Linked DNA regions of Paracoccus pantotrophus. The protein of the gene in region 2 binds, or shares a complex with, the protein of the main gene of each other region. Links are inferred from orthologs where the notes say so. Each region holds a gene or a part of one and is shown on either strand. Other genes may lie near its edges. The genes, in order: uvrA and mfd.

What was found.
Region 1: the proteins of mfd (region 2) and uvrA are in contact, whole or in part, in a crystal structure (PDB 4DFC), measured with the Escherichia coli proteins. The link is inferred for Paracoccus pantotrophus from one-to-one orthologs.

The regions. Positions count from the first base shown.
Region 1 is NZ_CP044426.1:1,603,915-1,619,157, forward strand. The notes cover bases 9,067-12,516. They hold uvrA (excinuclease ABC subunit UvrA), read right to left. Parts: upstream 12,126-12,516; coding sequence 9,267-12,125; downstream 9,067-9,266. Other genes in these bases: ESD82_RS18475 (GFA family protein), read left to right, coding at 12,283-12,516. Outside these bases: tRNA lysidine(34) synthetase TilS, read right to left, coding at 1-145; ESD82_RS18425 (tol-pal system YbgF family protein), read right to left, coding at 135-1,055; peptidoglycan-associated lipoprotein Pal, read right to left, coding at 1,055-1,564; Tol-Pal system beta propeller repeat protein TolB, read right to left, coding at 1,587-2,897; cell envelope integrity protein TolA, read right to left, coding at 2,974-4,518; ESD82_RS18445 (ExbD/TolR family protein), read right to left, coding at 4,522-4,986; protein TolQ, read right to left, coding at 4,988-5,683; ESD82_RS18455 (YbgC/FadM family acyl-CoA thioesterase), read left to right, coding at 6,292-6,729; ESD82_RS18460 (hypothetical protein), read right to left, coding at 6,890-7,459; ESD82_RS22335 (Hint domain-containing protein), read right to left, coding at 7,567-8,727; more of ESD82_RS18475, read left to right, coding at 12,517-12,636; GTP 3',8-cyclase MoaA, read right to left, coding at 12,633-13,667; ESD82_RS18485 (hypothetical protein), read left to right, coding at 13,789-14,307; ESD82_RS18490 (DNA alkylation repair protein), read right to left, coding at 14,295-15,014; ESD82_RS18495 (hypothetical protein), read right to left, coding at 14,998-15,195. UniProt on the Escherichia coli protein: The UvrABC repair system catalyzes the recognition and processing of DNA lesions. UvrA is an ATPase and a DNA-binding protein. A damage recognition complex composed of 2 UvrA and 2 UvrB subunits scans DNA for abnormalities.
Region 2 is NZ_CP044426.1:1,312,218-1,328,006, reverse strand. What follows is about bases 8,476-12,471. They hold mfd (transcription-repair coupling factor), read left to right. Parts: upstream 8,476-8,806; coding sequence 8,807-12,271; downstream 12,272-12,471. Other genes in these bases: ESD82_RS17045 (hypothetical protein), read left to right, coding at 8,476-8,764. In the rest of the region: ESD82_RS17090 (ABC transporter ATP-binding protein), read left to right, coding at 1-711; ESD82_RS17085 (ABC transporter ATP-binding protein), read left to right, coding at 708-1,412; ESD82_RS17080 (Zn-dependent hydrolase), read left to right, coding at 1,424-2,683; ESD82_RS17075 (M81 family metallopeptidase), read left to right, coding at 2,680-4,164; ESD82_RS17070 (FadR/GntR family transcriptional regulator), read left to right, coding at 4,173-4,943; ssb (single-stranded DNA-binding protein), read right to left, coding at 5,003-5,509; ESD82_RS17060 (lytic transglycosylase domain-containing protein), read left to right, coding at 5,716-6,363; ESD82_RS17055 (lipid-binding SYLF domain-containing protein), read right to left, coding at 6,405-6,977; hemB (porphobilinogen synthase), read right to left, coding at 7,048-8,046; more of ESD82_RS17045, read left to right, coding at 8,198-8,475; ATP-dependent Clp protease ATP-binding subunit ClpA, read right to left, coding at 12,705-15,026; gloB (hydroxyacylglutathione hydrolase), read right to left, coding at 15,288-15,789. UniProt on the Escherichia coli protein: Couples transcription and DNA repair by recognizing RNA polymerase (RNAP) stalled at DNA lesions. Mediates ATP-dependent release of RNAP and its truncated transcript from the DNA, and recruitment of nucleotide excision repair machinery to the damaged site.

The DNA.
Region 1 (15,243 bases), 300 kb from region 2 along the record:
GGCGCGCGCCGCCCCAGCCATGAGCCAGATGCATCAGGGCAATGGAATCGCCGCCCCCCGACAGGGCGATGCCAAGCGCAGAGCGGGTGCCGGCCAGGCGATCCAGCGCGGCATGGACCCGCGCCGCGACCGGCTCAGCCGTCATCCGCCAGATCCGCCGCGGCCTCGGGATCCAGCTCCTCGCCCAGTTCCTCGGCCGGGGCGTCGCAGCCGGTCTCGGCGATGCGCCGCTCGGCCTCGGCGGCCTGCGGAACGCCGGGAAAGCGGGCGACGATCTCCTGAAGGTAATAGCAGCCTTCCTGCGGGCCGGCCTTGGCCGACATGGCCCGCGACAGGCCCAGCAGCGCATCCGCCGCCTGCGGCCCGTTCGGATTGGCGGCGAAGCTTTCCAGCCAGGCCATCCCTGCGCCTTCCAGATCGCCTGCGGAATCCAGCGCCGCCCCGCGCAGGAACAGCGCCTCGGCGGTCAGCGGGCCGCCAGCATGGGTTTGGGCAATGGCCGCGAAGAGTTCCGCAGCGCGGTGAAAGTCACCTTGACCGAGCACCTCCCGGGCCCGGTCGAAATCGGCCTTTTCCGCCGCCGTCGCGGCAGCCCCGGCCGAGGGGGTCTTGGATTGCGTCAACGCGCCCCGCTGGTCCGAAGGCGGCAAGGGCGTCGATCCGCCCTGCTCGCCCAGCGTCGGCGTGGTCAGGCTGCCCAGGTCGCAGCCCTCTTCCATCTCGCACAGGCGGAACTCGATGTCGCCGATGCGGGTGGTGCCGTCGCGGACGATACGGTCGATGCGGTTCTGCAATTGCTCGGTCTGGCCGGTCAGCTGCGCCAACCGCGCCTCCATCGCGTTCATGCGGTCGATGGCGCTGTCGCCGCCCGCCGCGGCGAAGCCCGCCGGGCCCGAGGCGACAAGCTGCGCGCGCAGGCTTTGCAGATCGGCCGAAAGCTGGGACAGTTCGGCCCGGATGTCGGCCAGGGTCCGCGCGTCCTGCGCCGCCGCGGGCAAGGCCGCCAGCGCGAAACCGGCGGCCAGAAGCAGCCCCCTGAAACCCGGGACCGCCATCACATGCCCGCCCCAGGGCTGACCACGGTCACGGCGCGGCGGTTCTTGGTAAAGCATTCCTCGGTCGAGCAGATCGCCAGCGGGCGTTCCTTGCCATAGCTGACGGTGCGCAGCCGGCCCGGCGCGATGCCTTGCGAGATCAGGTATTCTTGCACCGAATTGGCCCGCCGCGCACCCAGCGCGAGGTTGTATTCGCGGGTGCCCTGCTCATCGGCATGGCCTTCGATCACGGCCGAGAAACCCCGGTTCTGGTTCAGCCAGCCGGCCTGGTTGGCCAGGATCACCCGCGCCTCGGGCGTCAGGGTAGACTGGTCGAGCGGAAACAGGACGGTATCGCCGACGCTGGCCTTGAAATATTCCGCCGTGCCCGGCAGCGCGCTGGCGCCCACCCCGCCAAGGCCGCCCGCCCCGGCATAGGGATCGCGAACCTGCATGTCCTGCGCCGGCCGGGCGCAGGCCGCCAGCGCGAGAACGGCGCCGATCGCGGCAATTTTAATGAAAGTTTTCATAATCCTGTCCATTTCACGCGCTTCAGGGCAGCAGCGGGCCCCAATCGGGGTCCGAGGCTGCGCCATTGACCTTGACCGGGCGCATGTTGCGCCCCGTGATATCCACCGAATGCAGGCGCGGCTGGCCGTCGCCGCCCGGCGTCACCCGCGTGAACATCACGACGCGGCCATTGGGGGCCCAAGTCGGCCCCTCGTCAAGGAACGATTCCGTCAGCATTTTCTCTTCCGAGCCATCGGTGCGCATGACGCCGATGTGGAACTTGCCGCCGACCTGCCGGGTAAAGGCGATCATGTCGCCGCGCGGCGACCAGACCGGCGTGCCATAGCGCCCCTCGCCAAAGCTGATCCGCTTCGGCTCGCCGCCATTCGCCCCCATGATATACAGCTGCGGCGTGCCCGAGCGGTCGGATTCAAAGACGATCTGCCGGCCGTCCGGGCTGTAGCTGGGCGAGGTCTCGATCGAGGGCGCGTTGGTCAGCGCCCGCTGCGCGCCAGTCGCGGCATCCATCTGATAGATGTCGGTATTGCCGTTCTGCTCCAGCGAATAGACGATCCACCGCCCATCGGGCGAGAAACGGGGCGAGAAGCTCATCGTGCCCTGCTGGCCCGCGCCCAGCTGGCGGGTGGCGAGCGAGTTCACGTCCATCATCATCGCCTGCGGAAAGCCGGTGGCATAGCTGGTGTAAAGCAGGCGCGAGCCGTCGGGCGAGAAGCGCGGCTTCAGGACCAGCGTCGAATCGTCGGTCAGCCATTTCACGTTGGCGCCGTCGTAATCCATGATGCCGATGCGCTTGCGGCGCGCATCCTTGGGGCCGGTTTCCTGCACGAAGGCGACGCGGCTGTCGAAATACGGCCCCTCGCCCGTCAGCCGCGAATAGACCTGGTCGGCGGCCTTGTGGGCGGCGCGGCGCCAGTTGCCGGTCGAGGCGTCGAACTGCATGCCGTCGCCCAGCGGCTGGCCGGCAAAGACGTCGAACAGGCGGAACTTGACGACCACCTTGCCACCCTCGACCTTGACCGAGCCAGTGATCAGCGCCTGGGCGTTGATCGCCTTCCAGTCCTCGTAGGAGACGGGCGCGTCAAAGCTTTCGGGGCGCGCGATATGGGCGCTGGCCGGGATCTCGCGGAAAAGGCCGGTGCCGGTCAGGTCGGCGGCGATCAGGTTCTGCACCTGCGCCAGGTATTCGCCGGCGCCGCCCTCGTCGTGGAAGCGGGCGATGGCGAAGGGCATCGGCTCGATCACCCCGTCGGTGATCTCGATCCGCAGCGGCCCGTCCTGCGCCAGGACCGGCGCGGCCAGCCCCAGACCCGCAAGGGCCATCACGGAAGTCATCAGGAATTGTCGCAACATGAATCGCCCTCGTAAGGTCTTGGTTGCAGGATAGAGTGTTGCGCGCCGGGATGCCATGTCACTGGACCCGCGCGCTGCCGCTGGCGTTGAAGTCGATGATGACATCCTTCCAGCGGTTGTATTTCTCCGGCGGCAGCTTGTAGCCGCCGCGCTCGCACATCAGGATCGCCCGGCGCGCCGCCTCATAGGCCTGTTTCGCCGCCGCGTCCGAGCTGCCGTCATGGCCGATCATGCGCAGCGAGCCCTTTTCCACCGTCCCGTCCGGCGCCATCGAGAACTGCACCGAAACCGTGGTCCGGCTGGCCTCGGTCGAGAGCGAGCCGCGGTTCCAGCATTGCTCGACGGCGACGCGGAAACCGTCCTTCTCGCCCTGGCTCAGCGGAGGCCCGCTGGCCGCCGCCCCGCCGCCGCCCGAGCCGGCCGAGCCCTGGTCCTGCATCGCCTCGGCCAGCGCGGCCTGCTTGGCCGCCTCGGCGGCCTTGCGCTCGGCCTCGGCTTGCTCGCGGGCCTTGGCTTCGGCGGCAGCCTTTTCGGCGGCCTTCTTCTCGGCGGCGGCGCGTTCGGCGGCGGCCTTTTCCTCGGCTTCCTTGCGGGCCTTGGCCTCGGCGGCCTTCCGTTCGGCTTCGGCCTTCTCGGCGGCCGCCTTCTCAGCGGCGGCCTTCTCAGCGGCGACCTTTTCGGCAGCCGCTTTCTCGGCTGCGGCGCGGCGTTCGGCCTCGGCCTTGCGCTCGGCGGCACGCTTCTCGGCCGCGGCCTGTTCCGCAGCCACCTTTTCAGCCGCTTCAGCCGCGGCAAGGCGGCGGGCACGCGCCTCGGCCTCTTCGGCCTTGCGGGCCGCTTCCGCCTCGGCCTGCCGGCGCTCGGCCTCGCGACGCTCCTCGCGGGCACGCTCCTCGGCGGCGCGGCGGGCGGCGGCCTCCTCGGCCTTGGCGGCAGAGGCGCGCTCGGCAGCGGCCTCGGCCTGCTGCCGGGCTAGCAGCTCCTCGCGCTGGCGCGCCGCCGCGGCCGCCTCGCGGCGGGCCTGCACGGCCTCGGCCAGCCCCTCGGGGCGGCCGCGGGGACGCGCCGATTCGACCGGGGCCAGCGCCGAACGCTGCGGGATCGGCGCCGGCGATTGCGGCTGCGCGGGGTTGCGCGCCGGATCGGGGCGGTCAGAGTTCTGCGGCAATGCCGCCAACTCGACGGTGTTCTCGGGCTCGGCGGGACGCGGCGCATCGGTCGCCACGGCAACGGGCCGGTTCGGGGTCTGGAAATCCGACAGGTCCGGCCGCGCCTCGGGCCGCGAGGGGGGCGTGGACAGCCTTGCCGCCTGCGCATCGGGGGCGGGCGGACTGACCGCCTCGACCTCGCCCAGCCGGTTTTCGTCAGCAGGCGGGCGCGGCTGGGCCGGCGTGGTCGCGGCGGCATCGGAGACCGGCCCGCGCCCGGCAGCGGCGGCGGCCAGCGACTGGAACTCGGCCTCGGACATGGTCGCGACCTCGGCCATGCGCACCGCCTCCAGCGGCTGCGGCCGGAACAGCGCGCCGCCGACCAGCGCCGCGCCCAGCAGCCCGGCATGGCCGATGCCCGAAATCCAGAAGCCGATGCGTTCCGCCCGGTCCATGGCTTAGCCGTCCGATCCCGCGTCCATGCGCGGCCCGCCGGCCTCGGTCACGAGGACGATGTTGTTGAAGCCGGCCGCGTTCAGCGCCCCCATCACCTCCATGATCCGGGCATAGGGGATGGCGCCGTCGGCGCGCAGGTAGATCTTGTCGCTCTGCCGCTCGGCCGCGACGGCGCGCAGCCGGGTGACAAGCTCGGCCTCGGGGACTTCGGTGGTCATGACCAGGATCGGCCCATCGGGCGTGACCGAGACGCTCAGCGGCTCCTCGGGCTCGGCGGGCACGGCCTGGGCGGCGGTCTTGGGCAGCTCCAAGGGCACGCCCACGGTCAGAAGCGGCGCCGCCACCATGAAGATGATCAACAGCACCAGCATCACGTCCACGAAAGGCGTGACGTTGATTTCCGCCATCGGCTGGCTGCGGGCGCGGCCCTTGCCGTTGCGGCTGCGTTTGACGACCCCGGCCCCCATCTTATTCGTCGTCCAACTGGCGAGAGAGGATGGTAGAGAATTCGTCGGCGAAGGTCTCGTATCCCCCGGTGATGCGGTCGGCATCCGAGCTGAGCTTGTTGTAGAAGATCACCGCCGGAATCGCCGCAAGCAGGCCAAGCGCGGTCGCCACCAGCGCCTCGGCGATGCCCGGCGCCACCACGGCCAGCGAGGTGTTCTGCGAGATCGCGATCTCCTCGAAGGCGGTCTTGATGCCCCAGACCGTGCCGAACAGGCCGATGAAGGGCGCGGTCGAGCCCACCGTGGCCAGGAAGGGCAGGCCGCGGGTCAGGCGGTCGTTCTCGCGGTTGATGGTGACGTTCATGGCCCGGTCGATGCGCGCGGTGACGCCGGCGATCAGGTTGCCGTCGTCGCGATGGCTGCGCCGCCATTCGGCCATGCCCGCGGAAAAGATGCGCTCGGCCGGGCCCGAGGGCGTCTCGCCGATGCGGTCGTACAGGTCGTCCAGCGGCTGGCCCGACCAGAAGGCGCGGTCGAAGCGGTCTGCTTCGCGCCGGGCGGCGTTGAAGGCGATGAACTTCTGGATGATGATCGCCCAGGCCCAGAACGAGGCCAGGATCAGGATCACCATGACGATCTGCACCGTCAGCGAGGCGCGCGCGAACAGCGCGATGAGCGAGAAATCGACCGGCTGCCCGGCTCCGGCGAGTTGTTCCATGAAATTCGGCCTGTCCTTTGGGCCGCTGGGATGCGGCTTCTGCTGCGCCGGAGTTAGCAGAACCGCCCAGCGGAGCAACCCCGCCGCGCGTCAATTCTGCGTCAATTGCCCGCGAGAACGCGGGCCTGGCGCCGCGCCGAGGCCCGGCAGAGGGCACCGGGCGCAAGCCGGGCCGCCCGGAAGCGGCGATTCGACCGCGGCGAGATCCGCGGCGGGGGATGGGCGGCCATCGGGACACATGGCCAGCCCCGCCAGCAACCGGGTCCGCCCGGTCCGGGACGCATTCGCACCGTCATTGCGGGCGGACCGCCGAAAATGCATCCGCATCGGATCCCCGCAACAGAGGCCCGGAATATATCGCCGCAGGCCGGGGGCAATAATCGCCCGCATATCAATGGCGCCGATGGTGCACGGATCGGCAGGCGCACGATCCCATTCGAACGCTCCCCGGAAACTATTTCATGCGCCATGCAAATCCGGGCGCACGCCCTGGGAAAGGCGGCCGGCAAACCCGCCGAGGGGCTTGATAAGACTGTGAAAGGATGGAACAGTATTCGGCCGGGGCGTCACAGCCATGACGAAGGCCGGGAAAAACGAGGAAGCCTGGGATGCACCTGAAGCCACCGCCTCAAGATGGCCACGGATTTACGCAGACTTATCGCATTTACTATGCGGATACGGATGCAGGCGGCATCGTCTATCATTCCAAATACCTGGAATTTGCCGAGCGAAGCCGTTCCGAGCTGCTGAGACATGTGGGATACCCCCTCGTCAGCCCGAACGGAGAGCAATTCGTCGCGCGAAATGCAGATATTGCCTGGCAAAGGCCGGCCTGCCTCGATGATCTGATCGCTTGCACCTCATCCGTGATTTCCATCAGGGGCGCAAGCGTTCGTATCCGGCATGTCTTTCGCAAGGAAAACCAGGTGCTGGTCCGGATAGAAATCGAACTGGCGCATATAAACAAATCCATGAAACCCGCGAGAATACCGCCCGCCCTGGTCGAGGCATTCTTGCCCTATCTGGAGCCCGGCACGCCTGGCTGATGCCGGCTCCGGGTCGGCGCTTCTTCCGACCGGAGCCTGCCGCTCGAATCGGCTTCGCGGATTCATCTTGCGAATCCAGTGCGGTGGCTGGGAAGCATGGGCAGGCCGGTTCACCCGGCCCGCGATTGCCGATCATTGCCGCAAGACGGTCCGCAGGCCGTCAACGCGGCAAACGTGCGGCCAGCCGCAGCGCATGCGAGGGATCGGTCGCCGCGACCGGCATCACCGGGTCATAGGCGGCCCGGATCAATGCCGCCAGTTCCGGCGAGGGCGTGACGTCGCAGGCAAAGCTCAGCATGGCCCGCACGGCGACGGTTTCGGCCAACTGTCCCGGATGGGCCTCGGCCAGCCGTCCGCCCATGTTCACGAAACCGATGCAGGCCCGGATGGCGCCGTCGGCGTCAAAGCGGAACAGCCGATACTGGTCGGCATCGCTGCCCTGCAACCGCGCCGCCAGGTCGGGCTGGCCGGTCAGCCGATCGAGATCGGGCAGATCCCGCAGCTCCTGCCAGTCGCGCAGGAAAAAGGTCATCAGGTTCGCCCCCATCTCGGGATCGGTCTCGGCGATGGGGTGGCGGGCATGGGCCAGCACGGCGCGGGTCGCGTCGCGAAACACCGCCAGGCTTTCATCGGCCAGGCCGAAGATCACCGGCGCCACCGGCCGGCCCCAGCGCGCGCAAAGATAGCGCCCGTCGCGGGTGAACAGGCCGGCTATGGTTTCGGGTGTCATGGCATTTTGCGTCATGGCGCGACATTAGCCCGCACCAGGGGCGGAAGAAAGCGCCACCGGCAACCGGGCGATGCAGGCGCGGCGCCTGCATCGGGATCCGGGAACCGTCAATGCGGCCTGGCCGCCTCGGCGACCAGCGGACGGCCATTGCGCAGATGGCGCACCGCCAGCCTGCGCCCCTGCCGGCCCGAGACGATCTCGCGCGCGGCGACCGGCGGGGTCGCCTGCTCGCGCAGATCGGGGAAAAGCGCGAAAAGCTCCTCCCGGGCGCTGCGCCCGATGGCCTTCAGCGCCTGTGTGCCGGGATAAAGCGATTCCGCCTCGGCCCCGTTGGCAAAGACGACCTCGTGCCGGTCGAAGGCAAAGTGGAAATACTCCACCGCCTCCAGATCCTGCGCGATGTCGACCCCGTCCAGCATCAGCAGTTGCTTGGCGGCGACCAGCACCTCGGCGGTCCCGAACAGCCGCATCGCCACCCTGGAGCGCACCAGGATGCGATGCTGCGGCGAGACCAGCAGGTCGGAGGACGGCACCCCCTGCCCCAGGGCCCCGGCGCGGATGCGGATCGGGCGCAGCTTGGGCGTGGCCTTCAGTTCCCGGCCCAGCCGGCACGAGGCGATCCAGCGCAGCGGCTTCAGCCCGTTGTCCAGCGTCCGCACCAGATCGCCGATGCGCAGGCTTTCGACCGGGCGCGGCCCCTCGGCGCATTCGATCAGCGTGCCGCGGGTGAAACAGACGATCTCGGATTCGAAGATCTCGGCGCGGAATCCGATGGTGGCGACGCCCGTGTCCTCCGACAAGCGCATCACGCCCAGGATCTCGACCTTCGAGATGCGGGTATGGACGCTCCAGGCCGCCGCCGTGTCCGTCGAGGGACGGACGAACAGATCGCCATTGCTCATCTGCATGAGCACGCCGTTCAGTTCCACGACGCTGGCGTTGCCATCCTCGTCATGCACGGTCACGGCAAAGCGGGCGCCGAGAAAGGTGTTGAGGGTGACGTTGCTTTGCCGATTGCCATCCGGGTCGGTATAGGAGAACCGGCTGGCGGGTTGCAGAAGTCCCGCTTGATAGGTGGTTCTGAAGATTCTGTTGCTGCCCGAACCGAAGTAATCGCCGGTCAGGGCGACGGGCGCGATCTCGTCGCGACCCTCGGCCGCCCAGCCGTCGATCGCATTGGCCTGGTTCTGGCTGATGTTGCTGGAAGGGGAGGAATCGAGCAGGGACCGATTGCCGATCCACAGCAGGTTAACAGTCGTAACAGGCAATTCGCGCTCCTTTTGCGTTCGTTACCGGCTTCACCCAGCGCGCTTTGCCAAGTGAAAACATTGTAAAAATTCTGCGCCAAGCCCGCTTGACGAAAGCCAAGCCATGCGAGCATTGCAGTCAAAATGGAGATAATGCGAAAATCCGACGCTTGACCAGATCGAAAAAGCGGCAGCAGACAAGGCGGTCGCTTTTTGCTCGACCGGCCCGGCCGAGGATCATCGCCGCGCTCGGGTCGCGCGAGGCGCGGCCCCGGCCAGGGGACGGTCGCGCGCCGATCCGCAGGCCGTTCGGCACCGCCCGTTGCCATGACCGGAGTCGCGGTTGACCGGCGGGACGGGGCCGGTCAACGGCAAGAAGCAGGATCGCGACAGTTTCGTCTCGGCAGGGGCCAGCGCCCCACCGGCGGCGCCAAGGATTCCGCGGCATTCCCTTGCCCTTGCCGCCGCGCCAAGGCCGCATGGCCCGCGCGTGGGGCGCACCACCCTTCGGTTGCGCGATCGCGATCAGCGATCCGTCGGCCCCTGGCCTGCCGCCGCGCCTATTCCGCGGCGCGGCTGCGTGCCGCGTCCAGCATGGGCGCCAGATAGCGGCCGGTATGGCTGGCCTCGACCTCGGCCACGTCTTCGGGCGTGCCGGTGGCCACGATGCGGCCGCCGCCGTCGCCGCCCTCGGGGCCGATGTCGATGATCCAGTCGGCGGTCTTGATGACGTCCAGGTTATGTTCGATCACCACCACCGTATTGCCCTGCTCGACCAGGGAATGCAGCACCTCCAGCAGCTTGCGCACATCCTCGAAATGCAGCCCCGTCGTCGGCTCGTCGAGGATATACAGCGTCTTGCCGGTCGCGCGGCGCGACAGTTCCTTGGACAGCTTGACCCGCTGCGCCTCGCCGCCCGACAGCGTGGTGGCCTGCTGGCCGACCTTGATATAGCCCAGCCCCACCTCGACCAGCGCATCCATCTTTTCGCGGATCGAGGGCACGGCCTTGAAAAACTCCTGCGCGTCCTCGACCGTCATGTCCAGCACGTCGGCGATGGACTTGCCCTTGAAGGTCACTTCCAGCGTCTCGCGGTTGTAGCGCCTGCCCTTGCAGGTCTCGCAGGTGACATAGACGTCGGGCAGGAAATGCATCTCGATCTTGATGACGCCGTCGCCCTGGCAGGCCTCGCAGCGCCCGCCCTTGACGTTGAAGCTGAAGCGGCCCGGCTTGTAGCCGCGCGCCTTGGCCTCGGGCAGGCCGGCGAACCAGTCGCGGATCGGGGTGAAGGCGCCGGTATAGGTGGCGGGGTTGGACCGCGGCGTACGGCCGATCGGGCGCTGGTCGATGTCGATCACCTTGTCCAGATGCTCCAGCCCCTTGATCGTCTCGCAGGGGGCCGGGGTCTGGCGCGCGCCGTTCAGCCGCAGGCTGGCGGTCTTGAACAGGGTCTCGATGGTCAGCGTCGACTTGCCGCCGCCCGAGACGCCGGTGACGCAGACGAACTTGCCCAGCGGGAATTCGGCGGTGACGTTCTTGAGGTTGTTGCCGGTGGCGCCGACCACCTTCACCGCCTTGCCATTGCCCTTGCGGCGTTCCGACGGCACGGTGATCTCGCGCGCGCCGGACAGGTATTGCCCGGTCAGGCTGCAGGGATCGGCGGCGATCTCGGCCGGGGTGCCGCGGGCGACGACCTGGCCGCCATGCACGCCCGCGCCCGGCCCCATGTCGAAGACATAGTCGGCATGGCGGATCGCATCCTCGTCATGCTCGACCACCACGACGGAATTGCCCTGGTCGCGCAGCCCCTTCAGCGTCGAGAGCAGCCGGTCGTTGTCGCGCTGATGCAACCCGATCGAGGGCTCGTCCAGCACGTAAAGCACCCCGGTCAGCCCCGAGCCGATCTGGCTGGCCAGGCGGATGCGTTGGCTTTCGCCACCGGAAAGCGTACCGGCCGCGCGGGACAGCGTCAGGTAGTCCAGCCCGACATTGACCAGGAAGCCCAGTCGCTCGCGGATCTCCTTGAGGATGGCGGCCGCGATCTCGTTCTTCTGCTTGGTCAGGTGCTTCGGCGCCGCCTCGACCCAGGCCAGCGCCTCGCGGATCGACAGTTCGGTGACATTGCCGATATGCGCGCCGGCGATCCTGACCGCCAGCGCCTCGGGCTTCAGCCGATAGCCTTCGCAGGCGCCGCAGGGGCGGTTGTTCTGGTATTTCTCGAATTCTTCGCGCACCCAGGCCGAGTCGCTTTCGCGCAGCCGCCGCTCCATGTTCGGGATCACACCCTCGAACTGGCGGGTGACCTCATAGACGCGGCCGGCATCGTCGAAGCGGAACGGGATCTCGTCCTGGCCCGAACCGCGCAGGAACATCTCGCGCACCGCGTCCGGCAGATCCTTCCACGGCGTCTTCTTGTCGAAGCCGTAGAACTTGGCCAGAGCGTTGACGGTCTGGGTCAGGTAGGCCGATTTCGACCTGGCCCAGGGCGCGATGGCCCCCTGCGCCACCGACAGCGCCGAATCGGGCACCACCAGCCGCTCATCGAAGAACAGCTCGACCCCCAGCCCGTCGCAGACCGGGCAGGCGCCGAAGGGCGCGTTGAAGGAAAACAGCCGCGGCTCGATCTCGGGGATGGTGAAGCCGCTGACCGGGCAGGCGAAATTCTCGGAGAAGGTGATGCGCTCGGCTTCACCTTCGGAGGGCGCGGTTTCCAGCACCGCGATGCCGTCGGCCAGGTCCAGCGCGGTGCGAAAGCTGTCGGCCAGCCGCGTCTCCATGCCCTCGCGCACGACGATGCGGTCCACGACGACGTCGATATTGTGGCGGAATTTCTTGTCGAGGGTCGGCGGCTCGTCCAGCTCGTGGAACTGGCCGTTCACCTTCACGCGTTGGAAGCCCTGCTTGCGCAGCTCCAGGAACTCCTTCTTGTATTCGCCCTTGCGGTCGCGGACGATGGGCGCCAGCAGATAGGCGCGCGTGCCCTCGGGCAGTTCCATCACCCGGTCCACCATGTCCTGCACCTGCTGCGCCTCGATGGGCAGGCCGGTGGCCGGCGAATAGGGCGTGCCGGCGCGGGCGAACAGCAGCCGCAGGTAGTCGTAGATCTCGGTCACCGTGCCGACGGTCGAGCGCGGGTTCTTCGAGGTCGTCTTCTGCTCGATGGAAATCGCCGGCGACAGGCCGCTGATATGGTCGACATCCGGCTTGCCCATCATGTCGAGGAACTGCCGGGCATAGGCCGACAGGCTTTCGACATAGCGCCTCTGCCCCTCGGCATAGATGGTGTCGAAGGCGAGGCTGGACTTGCCCGAGCCCGACAGGCCGGTGATCACCACCAGCTGATCGCGGGGGATGTCCATGTCCACATTCTTCAGATTGTGCTCGCGCGCGCCGCGAACCTCGATGAACTTCTGTTCCATCGCGCCAGTCCTGATTCCGCCAAGCGCATGAGATAGGCATCCGCGCCGAAATGGCAACCCGGAACAGAACAACTCGGGAACATTTCCGCTTGCGATGCCAAGCGCCCTGCCCCACCATGCCGGTGAGTCGCAAACGGAAGGCAACGGGAGGCACCGAATGGCCCGACAGCATTACAAGGGCAGCTGCCAATGCGGCAGCATCGCCTATGAGGTGGACGCCGATCTGGACCAGACCTTCACCTGCAACTGCTCGCGCTGCCAGCGGCTGGGCTTCGTGCTGGCCTTCGTGCCCAGAACGGATTTCCACCTGACCAGTGACGGGCCGGTGACGGAATACCTGTTCAACCGCAAGCAGATCCACCACCGCTTCTGCCCGACCTGCGGGGTGGAATCCTATGCTTTCGGCACGGGCACGGACGGGGTCGAGATGGTGGCGGTGAACGTGAACTGCCTGGAAGGCGTCAACCCGCGCGCACTGGCCAGCCAGGCGGTGGACGGCGCCAGCTACTAGCCGCCGGTATGGCTCATGAAGCGGCTGACCTGCCCGGCGACATGCTGGCGGGAATAGTCGAAGTCGTGGCCCTTGGGCTTGCGGGTGATCGCCTCGCGGATGGCCTCGCGCAGCGGCGCGTCGTCCGGGCTGGCGCGCAGCGGCGCGCGCAGGTCGGCGCGGTCCTCCTGCCCCAGGCACATGAACAGCTCGCCCGTGCAGGTGACGCGGACGCGGTTGCAGCTTTCGCAGAAATTATGCGTGAGCGGCGTGATGAAACCGATCTTCTGCCCGGTCTCCTCCAGGCGCACGTAACGCGCCGGCCCGCCGGTCCGCTCGGCCAGCGGGGTCAGGGTGAACCGCTCGCCCAGGCGGTCGCGCAGGTCGGACAGCGCCCAATACTGGTCCAGCCGCTCTTCCTCGCCCATCTCGCCCATGGGCATGACCTCGATGAAGGTCAGGTCGTGGCCCTGGTCCGCGCACCACTCGACCAGCCGGAACAATTCGTCCTCGTTGAAGCCCTTCAGCGCGACGGTGTTGATCTTGACCCGCATGCCGGCCGCCTTGGCGGCCTCGATCCCCTGCATGACCTGCGGCAATCTGCCCCAGCGGGTGATCTGGGCGAAGCGGTCGGCATCAAGCGTATCCAGCGAGACATTGACCCGCCGCACACCGCAATCGGCCAGTTCGCCGGCGAATCGCGCCAGCTGGCTGCCATTGGTGGTCAGCGTCAATTCGTCCAGACCCGCCCCCAGGTGGCGCGACATGGCGCGAAAGAATTCCATGATGTTGCGCCGCACCAGCGGCTCGCCGCCGGTGACGCGCAGCTTGCGCACGCCCAGGCCCACAAAGGCGGAACACAGCCGGTCCAGTTCCTCCAGCGTCAGCAGGTCGCGCTTGGGCAGGAACTGCATATGCTCGGCCATGCAATAGGTGCAGCGGAAATCGCAACGATCCGTCACCGATACCCGAAGGTAGGTGATCGGCCTGGCAAAGGGGTCTATCAGCGGGGCATGCGCATCCATGGCGCAAAGATAAGCACGGCCCGGCATCGGCACAAGCCGGCCGATCCGTTGATGGTCTCGTAACCATGAATGGAAGCTCGGGTGGACAGCAGGGGCCGGCCGGGTCTAGCCTCGCCCCGATCTGGAAAAGGATGACAAGGACAAGCGCATGCCGATGACCAAGCCGATCCTGCGCCTTCTGGGCGCGCTGGCGCTGCTGGCACTGGCCGCCTGCACCCCTGCGACGCAGACCGCACCCCGCACGCCCGGCACCACCGCGGGCAGCGACGGCGGAACGGCCGGCACCGAAGCCGCCGCGGCGAACCCGACGCTGACCGCGGCCGCGCGCCCCTCGCCCGCGGCGCGCACGGCGGCGGAATTCGACACCACCACCCGCGAGCAAAAGGCCGCGGCCGCCGCCCCGCCCACCACGGGCGAGCGTCGGCTGGGCACCACCATCGCCTCGCTGGGCGACCCTTCGCAGCCCGGCTTCTGGATCAAGACGCCGCTGGTGAAATCCGAAGCCGATGGCCGGATCGTGAACCCGGCGAACCGCAAATCCGCCAAGGTGCGGCTGATCCCGCTGGACGGCCCGGCCAGCGGCGGCAGCCAGGTCTCGCTGCCGGCCTTGCAGCTGATCGGCGTCAGCCTGACCGACCTGCCCACGATCGAGGTCTATGGCAACTGATCGGCGCCCGGCCGGTCCTGCCCGGTCCTGCCGCGGTTTTCCGGCAGCCACCGCCCCGCCTCGCGCCGGGCAAAAGGCTTCAGCCGCGCGCCATGCTCGGCCAGCCAGCCGCGCACGCGGCCGGGGTCGTGCTTGGACAGTTCGCGCAGCCACCAGCCGATGGCCTTTTGCACGAACCATTCCCGGTCATCGGCCAGCCGGGCCAGCCAGGACAGCACGCGCTCGCGCCGCTCCAGATCCTGCGGCTTGGGGTTGCGGATATGCGTCCAGGGCAGCGTGCCGACCAGCGCTGCGCGCCGCACCCAGTAGCTGGGATGATCGAGCCAGGGCTCGATCTCGTCCAGCCGCTCGGGCCGGGCCAGCAGCCGCCGCTCGCCCGCCTTCATGGCATGGTCGGCGATCGCCCAGGTGTCGAATTGCGGCACCCAGCCGGCAATCAGCTCCCAGACCGCCTCATCGGGCCGGATCCGCGCCTGGGTCAGCAGCTTCGCCGCCGCGATCCGCGCCTCATGCACATCGCTGTCCCAAAGCCGCCGTGCCAGATCGACCCGCCCCGGCACGTCGAGCCCGGCCCGCCAACCGCGGGCCAGTTCGTCGATCGCCGGCACCGTCACGCCCAAATAGACCCGCGCCGCCTTGTGATAGGCCGCCATCTCGACCGCCTTGCCGGCATCGCCCAGCGCCTTCAACTCATCCAGTTCCCGCATCTTCACCGTTTTCCGAATAGATCGGCCGGTCGCCGATCCCGTGGGGGAATAATCCGCACCGCTGGCGAAAAGAAGCAATGAAAAAGGGGCGACGCCAGAGAGAGACGCCGCCCCAGTCGAATACGCCAAGAGGGAAACCTGACGATGGCAAGCCAACGCCGCAAATCCCGATCCGGTTCATCACAATTCCTCGACCGCCGTCACGGGCCAGCCGCGACTTGCGTTGGCC
Region 2 (15,789 bases):
GCGCTGGCCGAGGTGGACCTGCAGATCCGCCGCAACTCGGTCCATTCGATCATCGGGCCGAACGGGGCGGGCAAGACCACGCTGTTTCACGCGCTGACCGGGCGGGTGCGGGCATCCTCGGGGCGGATCGAGCTGGACGGGCGCGACATCACCGACACCTCGGACGACGACCGGGTGCGGCTGGGGATCGCGCGCTCGTTCCAGGTCACCAGCCTGTTTCCCAACCTGGCCCTGCGCGAGAACCTGCGCCTTGCCGCCCAGGGCCGCACGCCCTGGCAGGCGCTGGCGCCCTGGCGGCGGGCGGAAGCCAATGCCGAGGCGCTGGCCATCGCCGACGAGGTGATCGAGCGTCTGGCGCTTGCCCCCGTGTCGAACCGGCTGGCGGGCGAGCTGTCGCATGGCCAGCAGCGCCGGCTGGAGGTGGGCATGGCCATGGCGGCGCGGCCGCGCGTCATCCTGCTGGACGAGCCGACATCCGGCATGGGCATCGACGATATCGAGGCGATGAAGCAGCTGATCCGCGACCTCGGCCGCGACCATACCGTGCTGTTCATCGAGCATAACATGGGCATCGTCATGAACATCTCGGACGTGGTCACGGTGATGCGGCTGGGCCGCAAGCTGGTCGAGGGCACGCCCGCCCAGGTCCGCGACGACCCCGAGGTGCAGCGCGCCTATCTGGGCAACATGATCACGGGGGACATCGCATGACCGCCGCGCTGAAACTGATCGACCTGCACGCCTATTACGGCAAGAGCCACATCCTGCAGGGCGTCACGCTGGAGGTCGGGCCGGGCGAGATCGTCACCCTGCTGGGCCGCAACGGCGCCGGCAAAAGCACGACGCTGAAAACCGCCGTGGGCCTGATCGCGCCGCGTCAGGGGCGCGTCGAATTGGCCGGCCGCGACGTGACCGGCCAGCCGGCGCATCGCATCGCCGCGGCCGGGCTGTCGCTGGTGCCCGAGGATCGCGGCATCTTCCAGCTGCTGACCGTCGAGGAGAACCTGCGCATCGCCGCGCGCCGCGGCTCGCCCTGGGCTTTGGCCGACATCTATCGCATCTTCCCGCGGCTGGAAGAGCGCAGGAAGAACGGCGGCGGCCAGCTTTCGGGGGGCGAGCAGCAGATGCTCTCGATCGCCCGGGCGCTGCTCAACGGTCCCAAGGTGCTGATGCTGGACGAGCCGGTCGAGGGCCTCGCCCCGATCATCGTCGAGGAGATCGTCGCCCAGATCCGCCTGATCCGCGAGGCCGGCGTGCCGATCCTGCTGGTCGAGCAGAACCTGGCCGTCTGCAGCCAGCTGGCCGACCGGCATTACATCCTGGAACTGGGCCGCATCGTGCATTGCGCCAGCGCCGAGCAGTTCCGCAGCGACCCCGACACCATCGACCGCTATCTGGGCGTCAAGGCATGAAGGAAAACACCATGTCCAACCTGACAATCGACGCCGAAAGGCTGTGGGACAGCCTGATGGAGACGGCGCGGATCGGGGCCACGCCCGACGGCGGCATTGCCCGGCTGACGCTGTCCGAGGACGACCGCCGCGTGCGCGACTGGCTGCGCGCCCAATGCGCCGCGCTGGGTCTCAGCATGACCGTGGACGAGGCCGGCAACATGTTCGCCACCCGTCCCGGCACCCGCGCGGACCTGCCTGCCATCGCCATGGGCAGCCATCTGGATACCCAGCCCACGGGCGGCAAGTTCGACGGCGTGCTGGGGGTGCTGGCCGGGCTCGAGGTGCTGCGCACGCTCGACGCCGCCGGCTACCAGACCGAGGCGCCCCTGATGCTGGTCAACTGGACCAACGAGGAAGGCTCGCGCTTTTCGCCGGCGATGCTCGGCTCGGGGATCTGGGCCGGGGTCTACAGCCGCGACTATGGCGACGGGCGCACGGACGCCCGCGGCGACAGCTTCGGCGCCAGCCTCGACCGCATCGGCTATCGCGGCGAGACCAAGGCGGGATCAGTCCGCTTCGGCGCCATGTTCGAGTTGCATATCGAGCAGGGGCCGATCCTGGAGGCCGAGGAGGTTGAGATCGGCGTGGTGCAGGGCATCCAGGGCATGCGCTGGTTCGAACTGACGCTGACCGGTACGGCGGCGCATACCGGCTCGACCCCGATGGGGATGCGCCGCAACGCGCTGCTGGGCATGGCGCGGGTGATCGAGGGGATCGACCGCATCGCCAAGGCGCATAGGGACGCGGTAGGCACCATCGGCTTCCTGGAGATCAGCCCCAATTCGCATAACGTGATCCCCGGCCAGGTGCGCGCCACCATCGACCTGCGCCATCCTTCGGACGCGGTGCTGGACCGGATGCAGGCCGAGGTCGAGGAACTGGTGCGGGATGCCGCCCAAGCGGTCGGGCTGGAAAGCCGGCTGGAGCAGATCTCGCGCACCGCGCCGGTGGTCTTCGACGCCGAATGCATCGCCTCGGTCAGGGCGGGGGCGCAGGCGGCGGGCTATTCGACGCGCGACATCATCTCGGGCGCCGGCCATGACGCGGCCCATGCGGCGGCACTGGCGCCGACGACGATGATCTTCGTGCCCTGCAGGGACGGGCTGAGCCACAACCCCGCCGAATCGACCGAGCCCGAGGAATGCGCCGCCGGCGCGCAGGTGCTGCTGGAGGCGGTTCTGGACTATGACCGCCGCATGGCCGAGGCCCGCAAGGAGGCCGCCGCATGACCCGCCTTGTCCTGGCCCGGCTGAACCACGAGACCAACAGCTTCTCGCCGGTCAAGACGCCCTTGGCCGCCTTTGCCCCGAAATGGGGCGGGGAGGCGCTGGCGGCGGCCGAGAACTATCCCGCCGCCATCGGCGCCTTCCACGCCTTCGCCCACCGCATCGGTGCCGAGGTGGAAGTGCCGCTGATCGCCCATGCCATGCCCTCGGGGCCCGTCGAGGACGAGGCCTTCGAGGCCATGGCGCAGGCGATCCTGGCGGCGGTGGAAGGGGGCTGCGACGGCATCCTGCTGGACCTGCACGGCGCCATGGTGACGCGCAGCCATGACGATGGCGAAGGCGAGCTTCTGCGCCGCGTCCGCGCCGCCGCGCCGGGCGTGCCCATCGGCGTGGCGCTGGACCTGCATGGCAACATCACCCAAGCGATGCTGGAGCATTGCGACGTGATCGTCGGCTTCAAGACCTATCCGCATGTGGACATGGTCGCGACCGGCGAGCATGTCGCGCGCCTGTTCGAGCCGCTGCTATCCGGCGGCCCGCGCCCGGCCATGGCGCTGTGCCACCCGCCGATGCTGGCGGCGACGCTGTGCATGAACACCACGACCGATTGCGCCATGACCGACCTGATCGCGCTGGCGCGGCAGGCCGAGGCGCGGCCGGGCGTGCAGGCGGCGACGGTCTTTGGCGGCTTTCCCATCGCCGACCTGGCCGAGACCGGCCTCTCCATCGTCACCGTTGCCGACACGCCCGAGCTTGCGCGCGCGGTCGCGCAGGAGCTTGGCCGCGAGGCATGGCGGCGGCGCGCCGAATATGTCTATGTCGAGGAGCCGCTGGCGCAATCCGTCGCCCGCGCCGCGGCTCTGGCAGACGGTTCGGCGCCGGTTCTGCTGCTGGATCATGGCGACAATTGCATGTCGGGCGGCAGCTGCGACGTGATGGACGTGCTGGAGGAATTGCTGGCCGCCGGGCAGCAGGGCATCCTGGTCGGTCCCGTCGCCGATCCCGAAACCGTGGTGCAGCTTTTCGCCGCAGGCGAGGGAGCCGAGCTGGAAATCACCTTGGGCAACAAGACCCCGGCCGAGGGCCTGCCCGCGCCGCGCCCGCCGCTGCGGCTGAAGGGTCGGGTGACGGCGCTGTCGGACGGGCGCTATCGCGTCGCCGGGCCGATCTATCACGGGCAGGAGCTGTCGATGGGCCGCGCCGCCGCCTTCGACACCGGCGCCGCGCGCATCGTCGTCTGCGAGCAGCCGCACGAGCCGCTGGACCTGGGTTGCTTTTCCTGCCTGGGGCTTGACGCCGCGCAGGCGCGCTTCCTGCACCTGAAATCGCGCATGTATTGTCGCCCGGTCTTCGAGCCGCTTGCGCAAGCCGTGGTGGAATGCGCAAGCTCGGGCGTAACCGCCTCGGATTACGATCTGTTCGCTTTCAAAAAACTCGCCCGGCCCATATATCCGCTGGACCTGGGGACAACCTGGCAGGATTGAAGGACCGCATGGATCAGGACGCGCCGGCAGGCAAGGAACGCAGGCTTACCCGCATCAAGCTGTCGGACCAGGTGGCCGAGGACATCCGCCGCCGCATCGCCCGCGACGGCTTGCGCCCCGGCGACCGATTGCCGCATGAGCGCGCGCTGATGGAACATTACGGCTGCTCGAAAGGCACCATCCGCGAGGCGCTGAAGGCGCTAGAGGTCGAGGGGCTGGTGCGCATGCTCTCGGGTCCGAACGGCGGGCCCGAGATCCAGCCCGCCTCGATCGACATCGTCACCCAGCAGCTGCGGCAATACCTGCATTTCCAGAGGATCGACTTCGCCCAGGTCTACGAGCTGCGCCAGTCGCTGGAAGTCAGCCTGGCGCGTAACGTCATCGGCAAGCTGACGCCCGAGCATTTCCGTCGGCTGGAAGAGAACATCCGCATCTGCGAAGCGGCGAACGCGGCCCAGGACCGCGCCCTGGTGCGCCGGGCCGAGACCGAGTTCCACGACATCCTCTGCGAGGCCTCGGACAACGTGATCCTGGTCTTCATGTGCCGCTTCCTGAACAGCATGCTGCGCGACCTGGTCAGCTATCGCAGCGAAAGCATGCGCGAGCACGAGATCTTCGGCGAGGCGAATATCGAAAGCCACCGGCAGCTGCTGGCCGCCTTTCGCGCCGAGGATGGCGATGCCGCGGCCCGCATCATGCACGATCACATGTGCTGCGCCGAAAGCTACATGCGCCGGCTGGACGCCTCGTTCCGCTCGGACCTGCTGAGCCGGTTCTGAAACGGAAAATCCCGGCCGCGAGGGGCCGGGATTTGTGGGACCGGGTTGGGCACCCGCGATCAGAACGGGATGTCGTCGTCGAAATCGGGCCGGTTCTGCGATTGCCCGCCGCCGCCCGAGGAACTGCCGCCCGACGAGCTGCCGCCGCCATAGCCGCCGCCACCGTAACCGCCGCCGCCATAACCGTCATCGCGGCCGCCGCCACCGCCGCCGCCGCGGCTGTCGAGCATGTGCAGCTCGCTGCGGAAGGGGCGCAGCGCCACCTCGGTCGAATAGCGGTCGTTGCCGCTCTGGTCCTGCCACTTGCGGGTTTCCAGCTGGCCCTCGACATAGACCTTGGAGCCCTTTTTCAGATATTGCTCGGCCACGCGGACCAGGGGCTCGGAATAGATGGCGACCGTGTGCCATTCGGTGCGCTCCTTGCGCTCGCCGGTATTGCGGTCCTTCCAGGTCTCGGACGTGGCGATGCGCAGGTTGGCGACCTTGCCGCCGCTGGGAAAGCTGCGGATCTCCGGGTCTTGGCCCAGGTTGCCGACCAGGATCACCTTGTTCACGCTGCCAGCCATGCTGCGGTCCCTTTCGTTGGCTTCGTTCCCGCGGGGTGTAGCGCGTGAGGGGGCGGGGGAGCAAGCGGAATGGCATCAGCGGGCACAGGCGGAAATCCGCCGATGATCGCGGCCGCCGGCGCGCGGTAAAATCCCCTTGCGGCACGCGCCGGGCTTTGCGCTATAGTGCAGCCAAAAAAGAAGACGCCATGCATGAGGGACGAATGATGCTTTCACGCGATCGGGCGATGATGCGCCAGTTGGGCCGGGCCGTGATGGTCCTGGCGTTTTCGGCCGGGCTGGCCGCCCCCGCCGCGGCCGACGGGCTGCGGCTGCAGGCGAAAAGCGGCAAGTCGCGGCTGGCCCAGTTCGAGCGCCAGACCCGGCTGATGGATTCGCGTCTGGCCGCGCAATACCAGCAGTCGGCCCGGCTGCGCCCCGGCGGCACCTCGACCAAGAGCGTGGTGGAACTGGACATCCCCACCGCGATTCCCGCCTATCGCGGCAACCGGCGCAGCCAGTATCTGCCCCATGCCCGCGCCGTCGCGCGCAAGCACGGCATCCCCGAGGATCTGTTCCTGCGCCTGGTGCAGCAGGAATCGGGCTGGAACCCGTCGGCGCGCTCGCACAAGGGCGCGCAGGGGCTGGCGCAGCTGATGCCGGGCACGGCGGCCAAGCTGGGCGTCGATCCGAACGACCCGATCCAGAACCTGGAAGGCGGCGCGCGCTACCTGCGCATGATGTACAATACCTTCGGCAGCTGGCGGCTGGCGCTGGCGGCCTATAATGCCGGGCCGGCGGCGGTGGCGAAATACGGCGGCGTGCCGCCCTATCGCGAGACGCGCAACTACGTCCGCATCATCCACGGCAGCTGAAAGGCAGGGCCGGGCAGGGCGTCCGGCCTTGGCGTTTTTCCTCAGAAGGTCGAGGGGATGACGCGGCTGTATTTCGTCCCGGCGATCGAGGCGCCGGCCATCAGACCCGACTGGCCGAAGATCATCGCCACCACCGGCTGCTGCGCGGTGATGGTATCGGTGCCCATCGAGACGCCCCCGGCGGGCAGCGCGTAATAGGCCCCGGCCTCGGCCACCCAGCCCGGCGCGCGGCGGAAATCGGCCAGCGCGGCATCGGTCTGGAAGATCAGCACATGGGCATATTGCTGCGCGCCGATCTGGAAGCCGACGCTGGCCTGCGCCGCCGAATAGTAATCCACCGTCACGTCGTTGATGCGCAGCGCGCCCTGGCCATAGGCGCCGCCGACGCCGAAGCCCGCCTCGGTCATCAGCGGCATGTAAAGCACGCCCTTGGCGTTCTGCACCATGGGCGCGACATTGGGATAGCTGCGCAGCAGGAAGTCCCGCGTCGCATCGACGCGCGCGTCCAGCCGCGAGGGCGCATCCTGTCCGATCGCGTTCGAGCAGCCCGCGAGCCCCAGCGCCGCCCCGCCCAGCAGCACAAATCGCCGGCTCATCCCGTTGGAATACATCATCCTAGCCCTCGTTCCCTGTTCGGCGGTTGCCCCACCTGTCAAGGCGGCGATGATAGACGGGCGCGCGCCCTCATGCCAGCCTTTCGGCCACCTGCGGCGCGTAATAGGTCAGGATGCCGTCGCAGCCGGCGCGGCGGAAGGCGAGCAGGCTTTCCACCACCACCTCGCGCGCCAGCCAGCCGTTGCGGATCGCGCCCTCGATCATCGCATATTCGCCGCTGACCTGATAGGCGAAGGTCGGTGCCGCGAACTGGTCTTTGACCATGCGGCAGATGTCCAGATAGGGCATGCCGGGCTTGACCATGACCATGTCGGCGCCCTCGGAGAGGTCGCGGGCGACGCAGCGCATCGCCTCTTCGCGATTGGCGGGGTTCACCTGATAGGTCTTCTTGTCGCCCACCAGCCGCCCCGAGGCGCCCACCGCGTCGCGGAACGGCCCATAGAACCCGCTGGCGAATTTCGCCGCATAGGACAGGATCGCCACGTCCTTGTGGCCGTTTTCCTCCAGCCGCCCGCGCAATGCGCCGATGCGCCCGTCCATCATGTCCGAGGGGCCCAGGATGTCCGCCCCCGCCTCGGCCTGGACCAGCGCCATGCGGCCAAGCGCCTCGACCGTCTCGTCGTTCAGGATCACCCCGTCGCGCACCAGCCCGTCATGGCCGTTGGCGTTATAGGGGTCCAGCGCGATGTCGGTCATCACCGCCAGTTCGGGGGCCACCTGCTTGATGGCGCGGATGGCGCGGTTGCCGATGTTGTCGGGATCCCAGGCGCGCTCGCAGCTCTCGGTCTTCAGGTCCGGGTCGGAATGGGGAAAGATGCAGATCGCCGGGATGCCCAGCCGCATCGCGGTTTCCGCGGCGCGCTTGGCGCCGTCCAGCGTCAGCCGCTCGACGCCGGGCATCGAGGGGATCTCGCCCTCGCCGCCGGCGATCTCGGTCACGAAGATCGGCCAGATCAGGTTGGCGGGGGTCAGGGTCGTTTCCGTCACCATGGCGCGCAGCGCCGGCGTGCGGCGCAGCCGGCGCAGGCGGGCGGCGGGGAAGGGGGCGGTGATCGGGGTCGGGGACATGGGCAGGGCCTGTGGCTTGCAATGATCTGGCCCGAACCTGCACCCATGCCCCGCGCCGCGCAACCCCTTGCCGCCCGGCGCCGAAAATCGAGGTTTTCCTTTGCGCCGCACCCGGTTAGTTTGCCCCGCGCAACCGCTGCAAGGAGAAGACGTGCCCCGACCCGAGGGAATCCTCGCCCTGCTGGACAGCCGGTCTTTCGGCTCGATCTGGTTCTGGGTGATCCTGACTCTGGCCTGGACCCTGGCGGGACGCCGCATCCTGGGCGTGCCCTCGGACGTGATTTCCGGGGCCATCAGCGCCGAGCCGGGCCCCGAGGACGACCCCGCCGCCCTGGCGCTGCTCGACTGGCTGTCGCTGACCTTGCCGCGCTGGCGCCTCGACCGGCGCGAGGGCGCGATCCTCTTGGGCCTGGGCTCGTTCCTGCTGACGACGCTGGCCATCCTGGGCTTTGGCTACGGGCTGGAGATGGCGCAGGCGCTGGTGCTGCTGGTTCTGCCCTTCGCCCTGCTTTTCGGGTTGGAATTGCGGCTGGCGCGGCGCCTGCGCGTGATCCTGGCCCGCGCCGAGGTGGGCCAGCCGGTCAACGAGGCCGGGGCCGAGGCCGCGCGGCTGATGCGCCGGCACCGGATGGTGATCCTGGCCATGTCGGTCCTGGCGGTGGCGCTGACCGCCTTTTACGGCGCGCTCTGGATGATCCTGCATCCCTTCGGCTTCTGAACCGGTCTTGACTTCGCCGATGCCCGCTTTACCTCGGGGCGCATGGCACCGCTTCCCGAACACCTGACCCTGTCCGGCGCGCCCGAGGGCATGGACGCCGCGCTGGTCGCGCGCGAACTGGCCCGCGGCAATCCCGTCATCCATATCGCCCGCGACGACCGGCGCATGGCCGCGATGCGGGCGGCGCTGGCGTTCTTTGCGCCTGCGGCCGCGGTGCTGGAATTCCCGGCCTGGGACACCACGCCCTATGACCGCGTCTCGCCCGCCGCCGGGGTGATGGCGGCGCGCATGGCGGTGCTGACGGCGCTGGCGCATGGCGCGCTGAAAGGGCCCTTCGTGGTGCTGACCACGCTGTCGGCCGCCATGCAGCGCGTGCCCGCGCGCGAGGTGCTGCGCGATGCCGGCTTCTCGGCCGCGGTGGGCGACCGCATGGACGAGGCCGCCTTGCGCGCCTTCCTGGCCCGCATGGGATTCTCGCAGGCCCCGACCGTGACCGAGCCCGGCGATTTCGCGATCCGCGGCGGCATCATCGACATCTTCCCGCCCGGTGAATCGGGGCCGATCCGGCTGGATATGTTCGGCGACGTGCTGGAGGGCGCGCGCAGATTCGATGCAGAAACACAGCGTTCCGTCGAAAAGCTTGACCGTATCGAGCTTGCGCCCATGTCCGAGGTGATCCTGGACGAGGCTGCCATCACCCGCTTTCGCCAGAACTACCGCGTGGAATATGGCGCCGCCGCCAACGATCCGCTTTACGAAGGCATCAGCGCCGGCCGCAAGATGGCGGGCATGGAGCATTGGCTGCCCTGGTTCCACGAGCGGCTGGAAAGCCTGTTCGATTACCTGCCCGGCGCCTCGGTGGTTGCGGACGATCACCTGGACCAGGTGCGCGATGCGCGCTGGCACACGATCACCGAACAGTTCGACGCCCGGCGCGAGGCGCTGGCCCGCAAGGGCGGCAGTGACACCGTCTATCGCCCCGTGCCCCCCGCCGGGATGTTCCCCGACGAGGCCGAATGGGCGCGCTGGCTGGCCGCGCATCGGCTGCTGCGCCTGTCGGTGCTGCCGCAACCTCCTGGTCCGGGCGTGCTGGATGCCGGCGGCCGGGTCGGTCGCAATTTTGCGCCCGAGCGGCAGGCCGAGAAGGGAAATCTTTTCAATGCACTCGCGGATCATATTCGAAATCTTCAAGCTTCGCGCCGGGTGGTGATCGCCAGTTTCTCGGAAGGCGCGCGCGAGCGGCTTGCCGGGCTGATCGCCGACGAGGGCATCAAGGGCGCCAAGCCCATCGCCGATCTGCGTGACCTGCCCGACCAGCCCGGCGCGCTGGGGCTGGCGGTCTGGCCGCTGGAGGAGGGCTTCACCTCGGACGGCTCGGCCACCGGGGCCCTGGCGGTGATCTCGGAACAGGACGTGCTGGGCGACCGGCTGATCCGGGGGGCGAAGAAGCGCCGCAAGGCCGAGAATTTCCTGCGCGACACCACCACGCTGACCCCCGGCGACCTAGTCGTGCATGTCGAGCACGGCATCGGCCGCTATACTGGCCTCGAAACCGTCAAGGCGCTTGGCGTGCCGCATGATTGCGTGGCGCTGGAATATGCCGGCGGCGACCGGCTTTACCTGCCGGTGGAAAACATCGAACTGCTCAGCCGCTATGGGCATGAGGAGGGTTTGCTGGACAAGCTGGGCGGCGGCGCCTGGCAGGCCCGGAAAGCGCGGCTCAAGGAACGCATCAAGCTGATCGCCGACAAGCTGATGCGCGTCGCAGCCGAGCGCATGCTGCGCCCCGCCCCGGTGCTGGAGCCCGAGCATCACGAGATCGAAAGCTTCGCCGCCCGCTTTCCCTATGCCGAGACCGAGGACCAGGCCAGCGCCATTGCCGACGTGGCCGAGGATCTGGCCGCCGGCCGCCCGATGGACCGGCTGGTGGTGGGCGACGTGGGCTTCGGCAAGACCGAGGTCGCCATGCGCGCCGCCTTCATCGCCGCGAGCCAGGGCCGGCAGGTGGCGGTGGTGGCGCCGACGACGCTGCTGGCGCGCCAGCATTTCCGCACCTTCGCCGAACGCTTCCGCGGCACGGCGATCGATGTCCGGCCGCTGTCGCGCTTCGTTTCCGCGCGTGACGCGGCCGAGACCCGCAAGGGCCTGGCCGAGGGCACGGTGGACATCGTCGTCGGCACCCATGCGGTGCTGGCCAAGCAGGTGCGCTTCAAGAATCTGGGCCTGTTGATCGTGGACGAGGAGCAGCATTTCGGCGTCGCCCACAAGGAGCGGCTGAAGGAGCTGCGCAGCGACATCCACGTCCTGACCCTGACCGCGACGCCGATCCCGCGCACCTTGCAGCTGTCGCTGACCGGGGTGCGGGACCTGTCGATCATCGGCACGCCGCCGGTGGACCGGCTGTCGATCCGCACCTATGTATCGGAGTTCGACAGCGTGACCATCCGCGAGGCGCTGCTGCGCGAGAAATATCGCGGCGGGCAGAGCTTCTTCGTCGTGCCGCGCCTCTCGGACCTGCCCGAAATCGAGGCATGGCTGCGCGAGCACGTGCCCGAGGTCAGCACCATCGTCGCTCATGGGCAGTTGGCGGCGGGCGACCTGGACCAGCGGATGAACGCCTTTTACGACCGCGGCGCTGATGTGCTGCTGGCGACCAGCATCGTCGAATCGGGCCTGGATATCCCGACCGCGAACACCATGGTGGTCTGGCGCGCCGACATGTTCGGCCTGGCGCAGCTATACCAGATCCGCGGCCGGGTCGGGCGCTCCAAGACCCGCGCCTATTGCTACCTGACCACCAAGCCGCGGGTGCCGCTGACCCCGCAGGCGATGCGGCGGCTGAAGTTCCTGGGCGCCATCGACAGCCTGGGCGCCGGCTTCAACCTGGCCTCGCAGGATCTGGACCTGCGCGGCGCCGGGAACCTGCTGGGCGAGGAACAGTCCGGCCATATCAAGGAAGTCGGCTTCGAACTTTACCAGCAGATGCTGGAGGAGACCATCGCCAAGCTGAAATCCGGCGAGATCGAGGGCACGCCCGAGGATGAATGGGCGCCGCAGCTGAACCTGGGCGTGCCGGTGACGATCCCGGAAAGCTATGTGCCCGACCTGGACGTGCGGCTGGGGCTTTACCGGCGGCTGGCCGAGCTGACGACCAAGGTGGAACTGGAGGGCTTTGCCGCCGAGCTGATCGACCGTTTCGGGCCCTTGCCGCGCGAGGTGAACACGCTTTTGCTGGTCATCCGCATCAAGGCCATGGCCAAGCGGGCGAATATTTCCAAGCTGGATGCGGGCCCCAAGGGCGCGACCATCCAGTTCCACGGCGACAAGTTCCCGAACCCGGCCGGGCTGGTCGAGTTCATCCACGACCAGCGCGGCCAGGCCAAGGTCAGCGACAACCGCATTATCGTCCTGCGCGACTGGCCGACCGATGCCGACCGCATCAAGGGCAGTTTCGCCATCGCCAAGGAACTGGCGGCGAAGATCAGGGAAGGCAGGGCCAAGGGATAGCGCGGCTCTGGCCGCAGTGCCGAAGCCGGGGGCTTTGCCCCCGGGCCCCCAGGATATTTGGACAAGAAAGAAGCAGGGCGTGCCGAGGCCAGGCCCGCTGGGCGAACCCATGTGCGGCGTCCGGAGACAAGGGATGCGGCGAGCGTGCGGGGGATTTTGCGGAACCGCCCCTGCCTGCGGGACATCGGGCCTGGGCTGACCTGGAGGTGGCGGCTTCGTTTCCGAACCGGCTGAACGCCCCGGCAAGGGTATTCTTGGCCAGTGAAAGGGGGGCTCTCGGCGCGGTCGGCTGGCAGGCGTGCGGAAGGCAGCCAGGCCGATAACCGAAGCCCTGCCGGCGGCCGTTGGCTGGCAAGGGCATGCAAGCCCGCCCCGCTAGGCCGGCCGAAAGAAAAAGGGCGGCGTCGTGGTGGCGCCGCCCTTCGGGTCCGGATCAGTCGGCCGTCAAGAGCGGCGGCTTGGAGTTGCTGATCCTGGGCGTCTCGGGGCCGGTGATGTCGAAGACGGGCTTGTCGTCCTCGATCCGCACCCGGACCACGCCGCCCTTGGTCAGCCGGCCGAACAGCAGCTCCTCGGCCAGCGGCTTCTTGATCGTTTCCTGGATCACCCGGCCCAGGGGGCGTGCGCCCATCTTCTCGTCATAGCCGCGTTCGGCCAGCCAGTCGGCGGCCTCGGGGCTCAGTTCGATATGGACGCCGCGGTCGATCAGCTGGGCCTCGAGCTGGAGGACGAATTTCTCGACCACCTGCACGATGATCTCGCGCGAGAGCGGCGCGAAGCTGATCACCGCATCCAGCCGGTTGCGGAATTCCGGCGTGAAGGTGCGCTCGATGGCGGCGGTATCCTCACCCTCGCGCCGCTCGCGGCCGAAGCCGAAGGCGGCCTTGGCCTGGTCCGCCGCGCCCGCGTTCGAGGTCATGATCAGGATCACGTTGCGGAAATCCACCTGGCGGCCGTTATGGTCGGTGAGCTTGCCGTGGTCCATGACCTGAAGCAGGATGTTATAGACATCCGGATGCGCCTTTTCGATCTCGTCGAGCAGCAGCACGCAATGCGGATGCTGGTCCACCCCATCGGTCAGAAGCCCGCCCTGGTCGAAGCCGACATAGCCCGGAGGCGCGCCGATCAGCCGGCTGACTGCGTGCTTTTCCATGTATTCCGACATGTCGAAGCGCAGCAGTTCCACCCCCAGCGTCGAGGCGAGCTGCTTGGCCACCTCGGTCTTGCCGACGCCGGTGGGGCCGGCGAAGAGATAGTTGCCGATCGGCTTTTCGGGCTCGCGCAGGCCGGCCCGCGCCAGCTTGATCGCCGAGGACAGCGCCTCGATCGCCGCGTCCTGGCCGAAGACCAGCCGCTTCAGCGTCGCGTCCAGATCCTTGAGCACCGCGGCATCGTCCTTGGAGACGCTTTTCGGCGGGATGCGGGCGATCTTGGCCACCACCGCCTCGATCTCCTTCGGGCCGATGGTCTTGCGGCGCTTGCTTTCCGCGACCAGGTGTTGCGCCGCGCCGGCCTCGTCGATCACGTCGATGGCCTTGTCGGGCAGCTTGCGGTCGTGGATGTAGCGCGCCGACAGTTCGACCGCCATCTTGATCGCGTCATTGGTATAGCGCAGGTCGTGATGCTTTTCGAAGCTGGGCTTCAGCCCCATCAGGATCTTGATCGTGTCGGGCACGGTCGGCTCGTTCACGTCGATCTTCTGGAAGCGGCGCGAGAGCGCGCGGTCCTTTTCGAAATGCTGGCGGAACTCCTTGTAGGTGGTCGAGCCCATGCAGCGCAGCTTGCCGCCGGCCAAGGCCGGCTTGAGCAGGTTGGAGGCGTCCATGGCGCCGCCCGAGGTGGCGCCCGCGCCGATCACCGTATGGATCTCGTCGATGAAGAGGATGGCGTCGGGATGGTCCTCCAGTTCCTTGACCACCGCCTTCAGCCGTTCCTCGAAATCGCCGCGATAGCGGGTGCCGGCCAGAAGCGCGCCCATGTCGAGCGAGAAGATGGTCGAGCCGGCCAGCACGTCCGGCGTCTCGCCGCGGGTGATCTTGAGCGCCAGCCCCTCGGCGATGGCGGTCTTGCCGACGCCGGGATCGCCGACCAGCAGCGGGTTGTTCTTGCGACGCCGGCACAGCACCTGGATGCAGCGTTCCACCTCGTCGGCGCGGCCGATCAGCGGATCGACATCGCCCTTGGCGGCCTTCTTGTTCAGGTCGACGCAATATTTCGCCAGCGCGGATTCGTCCTTGGGCTGGGCGGTTTCGACCTGGGCCTGCTCGGCCTGCTGCTCGGCGCCCTGGACCGGGCGGTTTTCCGAGAAGGAAGGGTTCTTGGCGACGCCATGGGCGATGAAATTCACCGCGTCATAGCGCGTCATGTCCAGTTCCTGCAGGAAGAAGGCGGCGTTGGATTCGCGCTCGGCGAAGATGGCGACCAGGACGTTCGCCCCCGTCACCTCGGTCCGGCCCGAGCTTTGCACATGGATCGCGGCGCGCTGGATCACGCGCTGGAAGGCGGCGGTGGGGACGGCCTCAGAACCCTCGACATCGGTGATGAGGGTCGAAAGGTCGTCCTCGATGAACTCGACCAGCATGCGGCGCAACTCGTCCAGATCGACATTGCACGCGCGCATCACCTTCACGGCATCAGGTTCTTCCGTCAGCGCGAGCAGGAGGTGTTCAAGCGTGGCAAGCTCATGGCGATGTTCGTTGGCCAGCGCGAGCGCGGCATGGATGGCCTGTTCCAGCGAGGTCGAAAAGGACGGCACTTCAAGCTCCTGTCAGTCGGCTGGCGGTATGGGCCGCCAGATTTAGCGGTCCACCTGACCAGACTGTCACGATACAGTTAAGATTTGGTGGATTCTCGCGCAGTTCAAGCGGTATTTGCGTCCGCCCCTGCCGAATTTCCCGCGGTTAAGGCAGATGTGATGTTCCTTGGCCGAATTTCAAGCATGCCGCTCCCGCAGATTGCACCGGCGCGGCCGGGATGCGCCTGGGGCGTCTTGCTCTTGCTGCGTTGCGAAAACACCTCAGAACCGATCCTTCCTGGCGCGCAGCTCGGCAAAGACCGCGGCCTCGGAAGCCCCTGCCAAGCCAAGGGAATCGGCCAGTTCGGCCACCCGCAGGAAGGGATTGGTCGCGCGTTCCTCGGCCAGGGTCGAGGGGGCGCAGGGCCGGGTGCCGGCCGCGGTTTCGGCCAGCCTTTCGCGCAGCGCGGCATTGCCCGGATCGACCGATAGGGCGAAGGCGCCGTTGCCGCGGCAATAATCATGTCCCGAGCAGACCAGCGTTTCCGCCGGCAGGGCGTTCAGGCGTGAGAGGCTGGCCCACATCGTCTCGGCATTACCCTCGAACAGCCGGCCGCAGCCGAGCGCCATCAGGCTGTCGGCGGTGAAGACCATGGCCGGGCCGGGCAGGTGGAAGGCGACATGGCCGATGGTATGGCCGGGAACGTCGATCACCTCGGCTGCTTCGCCGCAAAGCGCGAAGCGTTCGCCGGGCCGCACGGCCTGGTCCAGCGGCGGCAGCCGG